One region of the Paenibacillus sp. Z3-2 genome, then DNA from elsewhere that is predicted to be linked to it. Evidence: riboswitches for the same ligand, from Rfam matches in the RefSeq annotation. Region 1 holds a riboswitch; the other holds the start of a gene.

Region 1 (6,479 bases):
TATATGTGAATAATGGAATCAGTCCGACAGCGAAAATGACGGATAAGATTCCCGTAGAAACCCATAACTTTTTATTTATCCTGGTTCTACGTTTTAAACGGATTAAACTAATAAAAGATATAATAGCCAACAATAATACAACACCAAGCGTAATCCATTGCGTACTAACGTCTAATTGTGCCAAACCCGGATTTTTCCCGTTCATAATGGACCGAATTCCCTCCATTATACTTAAATACGAAACAGCTTCCAATTCATGGTATTTATTCGTCAAAAGAACGGCGCCCAGATCTTGTCCGGGTATAAAGAATATTTCCGATTTATATTCAGGCGTTGCACCCGTATGGTAAGGATAGTTATTGCCCGTTCTTGGGAAATGCCATCCCAAACCATATCGTTTACCATTTTGTGGTGGAGTTTGTAATTGTTTTAGACTTTGTTCTGTTAATAATTCTCCGCCGTTTAACATGAATTTTATAAATTTGGTAAGGTCACTGGCGGTTGAAGTCATATAACCATAAGGCGCTCCCGATTGATCATACAACCCATCGCCTTTAACAGGTTTGCCGACCCATGAATGAAAGCCGGGCACAAATCCTTTGTCTACCGCACTTTTGTAATTGGCAGTAGTGTTGTTCATGCCAAGAGGAGAGAAAATATGAGTATCCATAAATGCTGAGAATGACTGGTTGGACACCGCTTCAATAATAGCTCCTAGGAGCAAATAGTTGGCTGAATTATATTCATATGCCTCACCCGGAACACGGCTTAACTTTACCCCACTCAGTTCTGTAACGGCTTGAGTTATACCTTTCTCCTTATCACGACCTTGCTGATCTGTCACTTTCATTCCATCATAAGCGCTAATCCCGCTTGTTTGTTCTAATAGATGACGAACAGTTATCGATTTTGTTCCATCTGTTTGATACTTAAACCACGGGATGTAAGCTTCTATCGGTTCATCTAGCTTTATTTTTCCATCTTCTACTAACGTCATTATAGCAAGAGATGTCAAAGGCTTACTTACTGAACCTATAAGAAAAGTCGTGTCTTCCGCTACTGCTGACCCGTCACTCATTGTCCCCCAGCTATCTTGAAAGATGGTCTGACCATTATGTACGACTGTTAACGAAGCCCCAGGAATATGATATTCTTCCAGCGCTTCTTTCATAAATGTTTCGATTTGTTGAGCCGTATCTCGATCTTGAGCGGCTAGAGAAAGGGAAGGGGCGACGAGTAGAAAGATGAATAAACTGATTACTAATTTTTTCATATGATCACCTTGCGTGTTAGTTTAGTTGTATATTCAAGTAAACATATAAACATTTATTCAGAATGAGACTTGCTTAAATAAAGCTCAAGGAGCTCGATCAAAAATCTATACGAGTGGTCAATATCAAATTCATCGTCGACAATTTTCTGAAGCGCTAGCCCGTCGAAGCAAGCCAATAGTATACTGGCAAGCGCAGAAGCATTATGGGAATCGCCTAATAAGTGCTGCAACGGTGTGGAAAGACTATCTCTCCCATTCTTGAGAATAGATGCTACTTGCTGTTCAAGATGCCCACTTTCGTTTTTTATCCCCAAAGAATAAATTTCATATCTCCAACGATACCAGTCGGGATTTTTCTCTACTCTGGATTTGATTTCAAGCAAAAGTCCCTCGTGGCTTACAGAGTCTTCCGGCTGTCTGTCATATTGCCTTTGGTAAAGCTTTTGGACTTCATCTTGTACGGAAAGCAACAGTTCTTCTTTATTTTTAAAATAATAATGAACAAGTCCCGATGTCATATCGGCTTCGTTTGCGATATCTTTTATCGAAGAGTTAACATATCCTTTTTTTACAAATACTTTGTAAGCCGCCGCGATTAATCGTTTCCTTTTATCCTGTGTGCTCATATAATCCCACCTTTTTGGTTGGTTGACCAACAAAATTATACTAATCTTATAGAATAAAGTCAATAAATGCACGGTTGGATTGCTTCACATAAGCCTATCTATATATGTTCTATCTAACACAATTTCTTTCCTTATCCTGTGTACCATCACTTGTGATACGGTTCACTGTGATTAATCCTCAACTAACCTGCCCGTTAGTTGAATGGTTTTTTCAACTTTGCCTACGAAGACTGGTTAAATCAACTTTATTAGTTCAAGTTCAGCCTTAGCGTGCATTGAGTTTCTTTATAAGTCTCATGCATTAGCCGTTGAATTAATCAATGAGTTCCTTGTACTCTCCTATAAAGATTTAACAAGTGCAAGTCTATGAAACCCAGAGGTATAATAGTTCATATCGACACGTTCCCTTTGAAACTTCATTCGTTCATAGAATACGAGCGCTGCTTGATTTTTTTCATGATCAAGCGTATACAGCATGACATCACTACATCCGTATTCAGTTATTTTTGTACAAATCTTTGAAATTAGTGTACGTGCAACTCCTTGTCGAAGGTGAGATTTGCACGAACAACGCCAACGATTTCATACCGGTTAACTGTAGGCTGAAGAATGTAGCCAGCATGACCTATGATAGCATCCGCTTCGTCAACCATGACATAATAAGCATTATTACGCTCATCCGACATGTTTAAATATGAACCCCAGCGCTCAGGATACTGCTCCCGAATAAACGACGGGAACTGAAAATCATGATCCTTCATCATTTTCAGCACTGCTGGCTGATCCTGCGCTTGAAAAAGGCGAATAGTCATCTTCTTGTCCTCCTACCGCAAAGTATGCATGTAGACATCTTTTATATTACCAGCTTCATAATATGGATACTCCAGTTTCTGCTGAACTTGAAGAACAATCTCCGTACTCGTCAACATTTCAACCAAGTAAAGTCCCACGTCAATGGAAGCCGTAACCCCCGCACCGGTTACCGTATTACCATCACGCACTACACGCGCTGAAATTACTTCTGCACAATAAGGAGCCAGTAAATCATAAGCTGATGAGTCTTTTTTCCATTCAGGAAACCTGCTGCGCCCAGTAGCAAAGTCCCTGTACAAATAGAAATCTTATACGGTACGTTCTCTGCCGTTCGGACCCAGCCCATGAAATCCTCATCAAATCGAAGCGTTCTAGTTGATAATCCACCGGGAAAAAACACTAGATCAAAATCACCTAGATCAGGTAACACTTCGTTGGATTTCATTCTCAGCCCCCGATCATCTGTTATTTCATTCTTGTTTGCACAGAATGTCCATGATACGTTTTCCTTCGCTTTCAGAATCGCTAGCCATGTCACTGCTTCATAGAATCCAGCTAAGTCCATGCTTGTCATTCCATCGAATAACACAAACGCCATTTTCATTGCCGCCACCATTCCTTTCATTCCCTGAATAATAAATAAAGTGTTTGATCAAAAGATCAAACACTTTGCCCAGGCGTACGGCATATAAAATATGTGCTTCCTCGTGGTTCACTCCACGTTTACGCCAGTCACACATACCAGTTATTTAACAGTAAGTATACATGACATCTTTTTCATTTGTAAATATATGAAATTTATACATACTTTCACTTTTCTCTGTTTTTGATATCGAGCTTAATTCCTATCTTAGAACATTTATTTCAAGACAATCTGCTTTCACTTCTTACGGCAATTCAAACATTCTGCAATTAAGAAAATCATATTTATTTTCCTCCATTTTATTAAACTAACCTGCCCGTTAGCCTAATGAAATTCTAAACGACACGGGTATCATGTTCTTAACCTTTTTAACATCCAACGGTGTTCTTCCTTAGATCAAAAAATAACTGGTTACAGATACAAAAAATCATTATTTAAGTGAACACTTATATAAACCTACTTTTATATCCGTCACATGAACCCCATCCTGAAACTATTCATATAACTTCTTAATCGGAAATGACACAATGTTCTTGTCCCGCGACACGATCCGCCAAGTAACTTTCAAATACGCTTCAGGCAATGTAACCACACCGCCATCTTTCTCAGTAAATCTAAATTGCTACCAAAACATCCTTAGTTACAGCTTCCACCACTTCCGGAGCGATCTTTTCCACATCTAGCAGCTATACGATATTAAGTCTAGGCTTGTATCATCTCTAAGGTGTTGTATAAATTCTTCGAACATGTGAATTGTTTGTTGGTTAAAAGAAAAGACCTCCAGTGAAGGAGGTCTCTAAATTTTGCGAGATCAAAAAGAATGATCTGCATTGTACAAATAATTATGAATACCGTCTTGTACTTTGTTGTTATGCCTCATTTCAAAATAGATCAGACTCAGTAAGACAGTAATCAGCACCAGTAGAACAGACATAATTTTTTGGAAATTAGTCATTACCAATTATACCCTACGTTAAATGTATTATCTAAATCAAACATGTGTTGAACGGCACTGTGCCATTCTGTGACATGAGTCACTTGTAACCCTTTATAAGGATATGCAGAAGCTGCCTTCCAACTAGTGCCGAGTTGAAAGTTATCTGTTGACTGAAGATTCTGTAAGAATTCTGGTGTAATTACCCATATTGCCGTATCTGTGCTTGTATTTTCTGTGAGATCGATGTTTGGATTACCATCATAGCTAAAGCTCCACTCTAGTGCCCATGGGTACGTAAATATAACTTCATATGGGCCACTGCCCTGGTCACCAGGGCAGCATCGTAGAAATCATCTTTTAAGTACATGACGTCGTGTGTGACAGTTAACTTCTTGGCATCGGTAGCGCCACTTAGTTTTTTGATCCGTATAATATCTTTGATTGCAAAATAATCAAATTTTGTATCTGATTCATTCTTTTCTTTGTATAGCAGCCATTGAGTAGTCATTTTTCCGTACTATCTACTCCATAGAGGCCACCTACAGTCCTAATATCAGCTGTGTTACTTTTTACGATAGTTGACATAGGAGTAATCTGATTTGCTCTTTCTTCGTGATTAGTTATTTGGTTCAATATAATAGATGCATCCGTAGGTATCTCGTTTCCGTTCTCATCCATGTTTTTGTAGTTAAGCATCAGCATTTTATAATTCTTGTCCTCCAGGGTATAACCTATAATCTCCTGTTCGGTTGTCTCTTTTAGCTTACCTTCATTTTGTTGATCAACATCATTGATAAAGAGCGATCGCACTTCCCCTTCTTCAGTATTCGTGACTGTAAACTCTAGGGGTTGATTTAAAAGCTCTTCATATTTCCCAGGAGTGAGTCCTCCATATAAGTAAACTTTTTTTCCACTTTGCAGTGCCTTCTGTAAAAACGCTCTCAACTCTGGGTTGCTTTCAACTTCTTTTACATCATAGGCGAAAGAACTGTAGTCATAAAGGTTAGGTAAATCAGAGCTAGGTTTCTCGATTAAAATAATCGACCTTGCTATTGTTTGGTTGACTTCTTCTGCAGTAGCGAAAAATAATCCTTCTTGTTGTACAGCAGGTGTCGCATACAATGACGTACTACTCACTGTAAACAGTAAAGATGCAGCCAAACTTAATCCGAATAACTTGATATTTCGCCTTTTTAAAACCTAGCAGCCGTGTTTAACCCTCATCTTGTCAATTGTCACATAAAAATGTGAATATTTTCATGTATTATGGCACCTTATTGAAGCTTTAAGTGCATGTGATCAACGTTTAGATGTCCATCTAATCGGTAATCGGACTATGTTCTTGTCCCTCGACACCGTCCGTCCGCATTTTTATGTTGCCAGTTAGTTGAACAAAAGCAGCCAATCATATTGATCAGCTGCTTTCTTTGTTTTTTAACTCTATCGTTTCACGTTAGTTTAATGAGCTAATAATAAATCGTTAAGAACCATTACGAACCGATTTGTTGTATAAGCGTAAATCTTTTATTTTCCCTGTAAAATTCTAGCTATATTGAAATTTTCAAATTCTTCTTTAGCCAAAGATGATGTTGAACGCTAAATATTGTTCAGAGTTAATTAAATGATCGACGAGCTCGCGTTTGGAGAGCTTCTTATAACGCCTTCTAACGCGATCGATATCTCTATCTGGATGATGATTATTTTGATTCTTGACAGTATCTTTATTAGTAATTCAAAAGGCTGTTCATTACAGACAAAGTACATAACAGCGATTAGTCAACAATGAGGGTTCTACGCGTCCGCATTATTCCATAATGTTCCCAATCTTTTCAACGTAAACACTCAATGCTTTCCTTTGGATACTTAAAATGTGACAATACTGTTTACCATTTTTTAAGAAGGCTTACGATTTTCTCAGCACGCCGTCTTATTGCGCTAAATCAAATCTCTTGACAGTTTTAATTAGATAGTCCAAGTTGACCTATTTGTTCCTGGAGAAGCTCGGTAAATTTCAGAGCTGTTTGTCCCCTAAATTTCTCCTTGTGATAAATTAGACCAACTTGCCGAATAAATGGAGCTTCGGCAATACTTAATGTTCTTATTCCAGGCCTCTTCCACTGCTTAATCAAGGTTTCCGAAAGGATAGATCCCCCGACTCCTGCTTCAATAAGGTTAATAATTGATTCA
Region 2 (6,479 bases), 2.5 Mb from region 1:
CGAGCACAGGCACACCAAACGAAGGCGCTTCTTCCTGCAAACCGCCTGAATCGGTCAAAATCAAGTGAGTATGCGGGTAAAAGTTATGCAAATCCACCACGTCTAGTGGATCAATTAATTGAATACGGGGATGATTCCCCAAAATCGCGTGAGCCGGCTCCTTCACAGCAGGACTTGGATGCACCGGGTACACGATGGCAATATCTTCGAATTCGTCGGCAATCCGTTTGACGGCCTGGAAAATGTTGCGGTGAGGCTCACCTTGAGATTCACGGCGATGAGCTGTCATCAGCACAAGGCGTTTGCCTTGGGCCCAATCAAGTACCGGGTGTGTGTAGTCCTCCCGTACTGTATATTGAAACACATCTGTTACCGTGTTGCCTGTGACGTACGTACTAGACTCTGATTTATTTTCTTTGGCAAGATTGGAAGAAGACCAATCCGTAGGCGCAAAGTGTAGATCAGCCAGTACTCCCGTCAGCTGACGGTTCATCTCTTCCGGATATGGAGACAGCTTGTTCCACGTGCGCAGTCCCGCTTCCACATGCCCTACCTGAATCTGTTGCAGGAATGCTGCGTAGCTCGCTACAAAGGTAGTCAATGTATCCCCGTGAACCAGTACAATATCCGGCTTAGCTTCAGCTAATACCGGTTCCAGACCACCAAGTACACGAATCGTAATTTCGTTCAATGTCTGGCGGTCTTTCATTACATCCAGATCATAATCGGGATGAATGTCGAAAACTTCAAGTACCTGATCCAACATTTGGCGATGCTGCGCAGTTACGCAAACAATGGATTCAATAGACTCGGGATGTTTTTGCAATTCCAAAATAAGTGGAGCCATCTTGATGGCTTCCGGACGCACCCCGAAGATCGTCATGACTTTAATTTTGTTGGACATTCGAGCAAAGCCCCTTTTCTATAAGTTCCGAACCTCTTACAAGCATGAAAATATGCTTATTTAGTGCCGTATAGACGGTCTCCTGCATCTCCAAGTCCTGGAACGATATAACCATGATCATCCAGACGGTCGTCCAGTGCTGCTACATAGATATCCACATCGGGATGTGCATCCTGTACAGCTTTTACGCCTTCCGGTGCTGCTACCAGGTTCATCATCTTGATTTGGGTACAGCCGCGTTTTTTGAGCACGTCAATGGCTGCAATTGCCGAACCGCCAGTTGCGAGCATCGGATCAATCACAATCAATTGACGCTCTGTCACGTCTGTAGGCAGTTTGGTGTAGTATTCTACCGGTTGCAGTGTTTCCGGGTCACGGAACAGACCAACATGTCCAACTTTTGCCGCTGGCAACAATTTCACAACGCCATCCAGCATTCCGAGTCCTGCACGCAGAATCGGCACCAGTCCGAGCATACGTCCAGAGATGACTTTACCTTGTGTTGCTGCTACAGGTGTCTGTACATCAATCGTTTCCAGTTCAACATCTCTTGTAATCTCATAAGCCATCAACGTTGCTACTTCATCCACCAATTCACGAAAATCTTTCGTATTCGTACGCATGTCGCGTATAAACGTCAGTTTGTGTTGAATCAAAGGGTGATCACATATTACTAATTTTCCCATCTAATTTTGTCCCTCCGGTAAGTTCTTCATGTTCAGCATTTCCAAATATACCTAGCCACCATTCATGGGCTCGATAAATCCTGTATATTATATCATCACCAACAACGAATTACACCATCAAAGGGCACCCAATCATTACAGAATACCGAATCCTATAAAAAAACAGGACCGGAAAATGATCCATCCGGTCCTGTTTTGCTCATGCTGTTATGTCATTGAGTGGGAAAATATGAATACAAGTGATGCTCCGCAAACAGATTGCACCTTCGATCGCTGTTATCCCCTGATTTTTTTAATTCTCCTATAAAAGGAGAAAATCAGGGGATAAAGGCGAGCGCTTCGCTTCTGCGGTTGCATTCTGTCAGCTTCGTCTTTTGTATTCCAATTTATAAAAACTCAAAAGAAAGCAGCATGAGCAACGTTTTTTAGTATTTAAGGTCGGTGTAAAGCGGGAATTGGTCTGTCAGTGCAGTCACTTCTGCACGAGCTTCATCCAGCTTCGCTGTATCTTTTGGATTTTTCAGTGTTTTGGCAATGATCTTACCGATCGCTACCATCGCTTCTTCGTTCATGCCACGGGAAGTTGCAGCAGGTGTACCAATTCGAATACCGCTCGTTACAAACGGGCTAGTAGGGTCGAATGGGATTGCATTTTTGTTCACGGTAATACCGATGGAATCCAGCACATGCTCAGCTTCCTTACCTGTGATGTTCACACTGCGTGTGTCGATCAGCATCAAGTGGTTATCTGTACCACCGGATACGATGTTCAATCCTTCAGCGATCAGTGTTTCAGCCAGAACCTGTGCGTTTTTCACAACATTCTGTGCATACGTTTTGAACGAAGGTTGCAGTGCTTCACCAAATGCTACGGCTTTGGAAGCAATCACATGCATCAACGGTCCACCTTGGGAACCCGGGAATACGGCTTTATCAATCGCTGCTGCCCATGCTTTGCGGCACAGAATCATACCTCCACGAGGTCCACGCAGCGTTTTGTGTGTTGTTGTTGTAACGAAATGCGCATGTGGAACCGGGTTTGGATGCAAACCCGCAGCAACCAGTCCTGCGATGTGAGCCATATCCACCATGAATAAAGCACCTACATCATTGGCGATGGAAGCCAGCTTTTCAAAATCAATGGTACGCGGATATGCACTTGCACCTGCAACGATTAGACGAGGGCGGTGTTTGAAAGCCGCTTTGCGCACTTCATCATAATCAATCAGGAATGTATCTTCCTGTACGCCGTACGCTACGAAGTTGTACAGCAAACCGGATGCATTAACCGGGCTACCGTGTGTGAGGTGTCCACCATGGGCAAGGTTCATACCAAGTACAGTATCACCAGGTTTCAACGCTGCAAGATATACTGCCATGTTCGCTTGTGCGCCGGAGTGAGGCTGAACATTCACGTGTTCTGCTCCGAACAATTCTTTTGCACGATCACGCGCGATGTCTTCAACGATGTCCACATGCTCACAACCGCCATAGTAACGTTTGCCTGGATATCCTTCAGCGTATTTGTTGGTCAGAACAGATCCCAAAGCTTCAATTACTGCTTCACTTACGATGTTCTCGGATGCAATCAGTTCAATGTTGTTCTGTTGACGTTTCAGTTCAAGATTCATCGCTTCCAGTACTGCCGGGTCATTCTTGCGCAATTGTTCCATGATTAAATTCCTCCCAGTTTATAAGTAAAGTTATAAAGCGAAACTACAGTGGTTACACGAAAAACGGCGAGTGCAACACCAATCTGAAGAAACGAAGTGGTCGCCTAAAAGCTTTCTTTAGAAAGCTACTCCGGAAGCATAGGCTATCACCGGATTTCCCCTTTAAATAGGGAATTAAAAAATCTGGGGATAACAGCGATCGGAAGATGGTGATGCAATCAAAGTCAGGAGTGTAACCTAATTAGTCTCGCTTTATATGTTAGTCACAAAATGTCGAATCTGGTTGTTCTTCCATACGATACACCGCACGTTCGCCGCCAATCAACTTCGGACGTGTCAACGCTGTGGTCACACGGGCATCTCCAACATAGCGGAGCGCTGTACGATAAGGTACGGCTACATGCCGGAGATGCATGCCAATCATCGTCTCCCCAATGTCCAGACCCGCATGGGCCTCCACATGTTCAGCCAGACATGGATCGGTCAGTGAACGATATGCTGCGGATGCCATGGAACCTCCGGCCTTGGGCACGGGTACTGCACCAACCTCAGTCAATCCAAGACGAGTTAGCACAGAACGTTCCATTACCAGCGCACGGTTCAGATGCTCGCAACATTGGAATACCGTGTCAAAACCGAACTCCTCCTGCACCTCGCGTATACCCGCAAGAAGCTGCTGCGCCACTTCAATGGCACCACTCGTACCAATTCGCTCGCCTGCGACTTCACTTGTGCTTGTACCGATCACAACGATCTGTCCAGGTCCAAGCTGTCCGGCTAGCGCCAGTTCATGCAGAATGGATGCGGTCTGTTCTTGCAATCCGGGTTGTTCCGAATCTAACTCTATAGTCATCCTATCATCGCCTCCCGATAAAATCATGCCCGCTTTCTCTTGGCTGTCCTTCGTATTCTTGCACGGCATCTCAGGTACTATTATAGCGAATAATCAGATGAAAGACGAAAAAAAGAGCAGTCTGCGGGTAACGCAGAATTGCTCTTTTGCCCAGGCGACCGGCCGTTTGTTCCGGTGCTCCATCGTGGTTATGCCCACTTCGTCGCCAGTTACACCGGATCCCTGTTTTCCCCTTCATCATAAAACAACCCGCGGCTAAAATCAACGGTTAATTTACATCACATGTCCTGTTTCTATAACCTGCCCCGCAGGATCAGAATTATCCCAGCTTATCCAAAAGCCGGTCCAATGCAGTCCGTATCTCGGCCGCAGCTATATTGTAATCATCACGACTTCCCCCAAACGGATCGGAGATGTCGAAACTTGGAATTCGTTGTCTGATCTCAATGGCTCGCTCACGCTCCGATGCCAGGATCTCTTGCCCAAGGGCACGTTTCATCTCAAGCGTCGCAAACAGGCTGTCCAACTCCTGAAGATCATTTAATACCTGTTCATCATCCTCCACATACTCTTTCAATGTATAGGTTTTGTGGACGGAGTCGGGAAAAACCTGCATGACATGCTGCTTGTGACTCCGTGTTAACGTAAGAACCAAGTCAGCCCAACCTACCAGATTGGAGCTAAGTTGTGTGGAATGAGGTGGTCCTTCCACGTTATGATCTCTCAACACCGCTTCCGCATGACGGGAGATCGGCATACCCGATGTTGCTGCCACACCTGCGGAACGAACCTCTACCTGAATGCCGCGCTCCGATGCCAATTTACGCAAAAGCCCCTCTGCCATGGGGCTGCGGCACGTATTCCCTGTACATACGAATAAAATATGTTTCATTGTGTTAGCCTCCCCATTTTACATATGATGCGAACGATATGATTGCTCACGTTTTATTCTAGAATATAAACAAAAGTCCGAACGCAAGCAAGATTGCCCCACCAATAGCCTCGCCGTAATCACCGAGATTCTGACTCACCCGGCGGCCTAATAGCAGCCCCATAACCGACATCACCCCGCCACACACACCAAAGGCAAGGACCGTCAAAATCAGATTACTACTAAACATTCCTAGTGAAACGCCAACGGAAAATGAATCCACACTTACACTGAGTGAAAACAAAACAACGCCGAGCAGGGAACGGTGGTTCACCAGCTTGGTATCACCTTCGCGGAATGCATTCAGAATCATATGACCACCCAGTAGAACAAGCAATCCCCCCGCCGCATAAGTGGTAATGTCACCGAGCAGCGAGCTGACGTATTTGCCCATATACATACCGATGAGCGGCATGATGATATGAAACAGCGCTGTTACTGTACTGATCCGCAATACATCCCTCAGTCGAATGCCCTTCATGCCAATTCCGATTCCGAGCGAGAACGCATCAAGGCCCAGCGCAACAGCCATGATCAAAATGGTTACCAACTGCCCTACATGGGCAGACACATCCCACATCCCCATACCCCCAAGTCACGTAAAGGTTCTTGTACACGATATGCGGACAAGGACCAAAACATGACCGATGAAAGGTAAACGGTGACGGAGCTATGGAATTCGATGCGGGCTTTATAGATATCTTGATATTGTTTTGAAAAAAAGTTGATTAGCTCTCCCTGACTGTATGATCAGGAGAGGTTATGAGGGTTGCTGGTTGCCAACTTGTATGAGTTGGTTACCTGCAGCCTTGAGCAGCCGATTCATGACGGCTGCTCCTAGGCCTTCGCGTGAGCAGGCTTCAGCCACAATATATGTGGCGCCTTGCTCATCGCAGCTGCGCAGCGCGGCGTATAGCCGGCGCGCTGCTTCTTCCAGCTCGCTGGCGTCGCCCAGCGAGAACACGGCATCGGCGCGGTACTGCTCCGCGTGCTCGGCGAACGCCAGCACCGCGGTGCGCTCTCCGCGCTGCGCCGCCTCTGCGAGGGCGGCGCTGATCCAGGCCGCCACCGCTGCGGGCGGCCCCTCCACCACGCACAGCGCCCCTGCGGGTGCGTAGTGCGTGTACTTCATGCCCGGCGAGCGCGGCGCCGGGCTGCCCACGCCAGTGGACCCCTCCGCGAGTAGCGCGGGGTCCGTGGCGACACGGGCGGCAACGGCGGACAGCTGTTCCGCCGTAATGCCGCCAGGGCGCAGGATGGTGACGGTACCGTCGTCACCGACCTGCACGACCGTGGACTCGACGCCCACCCCAGTGGGGCCGCCGTCCACGATGCCGCCGATGCGGCCATCCAGATCCTCGCGTACATGAGACGCGAGTGTCGGGCTTGGCCGCCCGGAGCGGTTGGCGCTTGGCGCAGCCACAGGGCATGC

Evidence for each region. Region 1 has a riboswitch for ZMP and ZTP ahead of M1D71_RS15595 (DJ-1/PfpI family protein). Riboswitches for the same ligand answer to the same signal wherever they lie in the genome.
Region 2: another riboswitch for ZMP and ZTP. It lies ahead of M1D71_RS26795 (TIGR01440 family protein); the one in region 1 lies ahead of M1D71_RS15595 (DJ-1/PfpI family protein).

The regions. Positions count from the first base shown of each region.
Region 1 is NZ_CP096397.1:3,489,975-3,496,453, reverse strand. It holds gene M1D71_RS15615 (serine hydrolase domain-containing protein) at 1-1,273, opposite strand, end outside; gene M1D71_RS15610 (TetR/AcrR family transcriptional regulator) at 1,327-1,899, opposite strand; gene M1D71_RS15605 (hypothetical protein) at 2,239-2,403, opposite strand; gene M1D71_RS15600 (hypothetical protein) at 2,424-2,711, opposite strand; gene M1D71_RS15595 (DJ-1/PfpI family protein) at 2,915-3,316, opposite strand; ZMP/ZTP riboswitch at 3,377-3,458, opposite strand; gene M1D71_RS15590 (hypothetical protein) at 4,797-5,414, opposite strand; gene M1D71_RS15585 (LysR family transcriptional regulator) at 6,251-6,479, opposite strand, start outside.
Region 2 is NZ_CP096397.1:5,988,126-5,994,604, forward strand. It holds gene wecB (non-hydrolyzing UDP-N-acetylglucosamine 2-epimerase) at 1-904, opposite strand, end outside; gene upp (uracil phosphoribosyltransferase) at 961-1,590, opposite strand; gene M1D71_RS26790 (serine hydroxymethyltransferase) at 2,016-3,263, opposite strand; gene M1D71_RS26795 (TIGR01440 family protein) at 3,523-4,116, opposite strand; ZMP/ZTP riboswitch at 4,258-4,339, opposite strand; gene M1D71_RS26800 (low molecular weight protein arginine phosphatase) at 4,436-5,008, opposite strand; gene M1D71_RS26805 (manganese efflux pump MntP) at 5,067-5,627, opposite strand; gene M1D71_RS26810 (L-threonylcarbamoyladenylate synthase) at 5,808-6,479, opposite strand, start outside.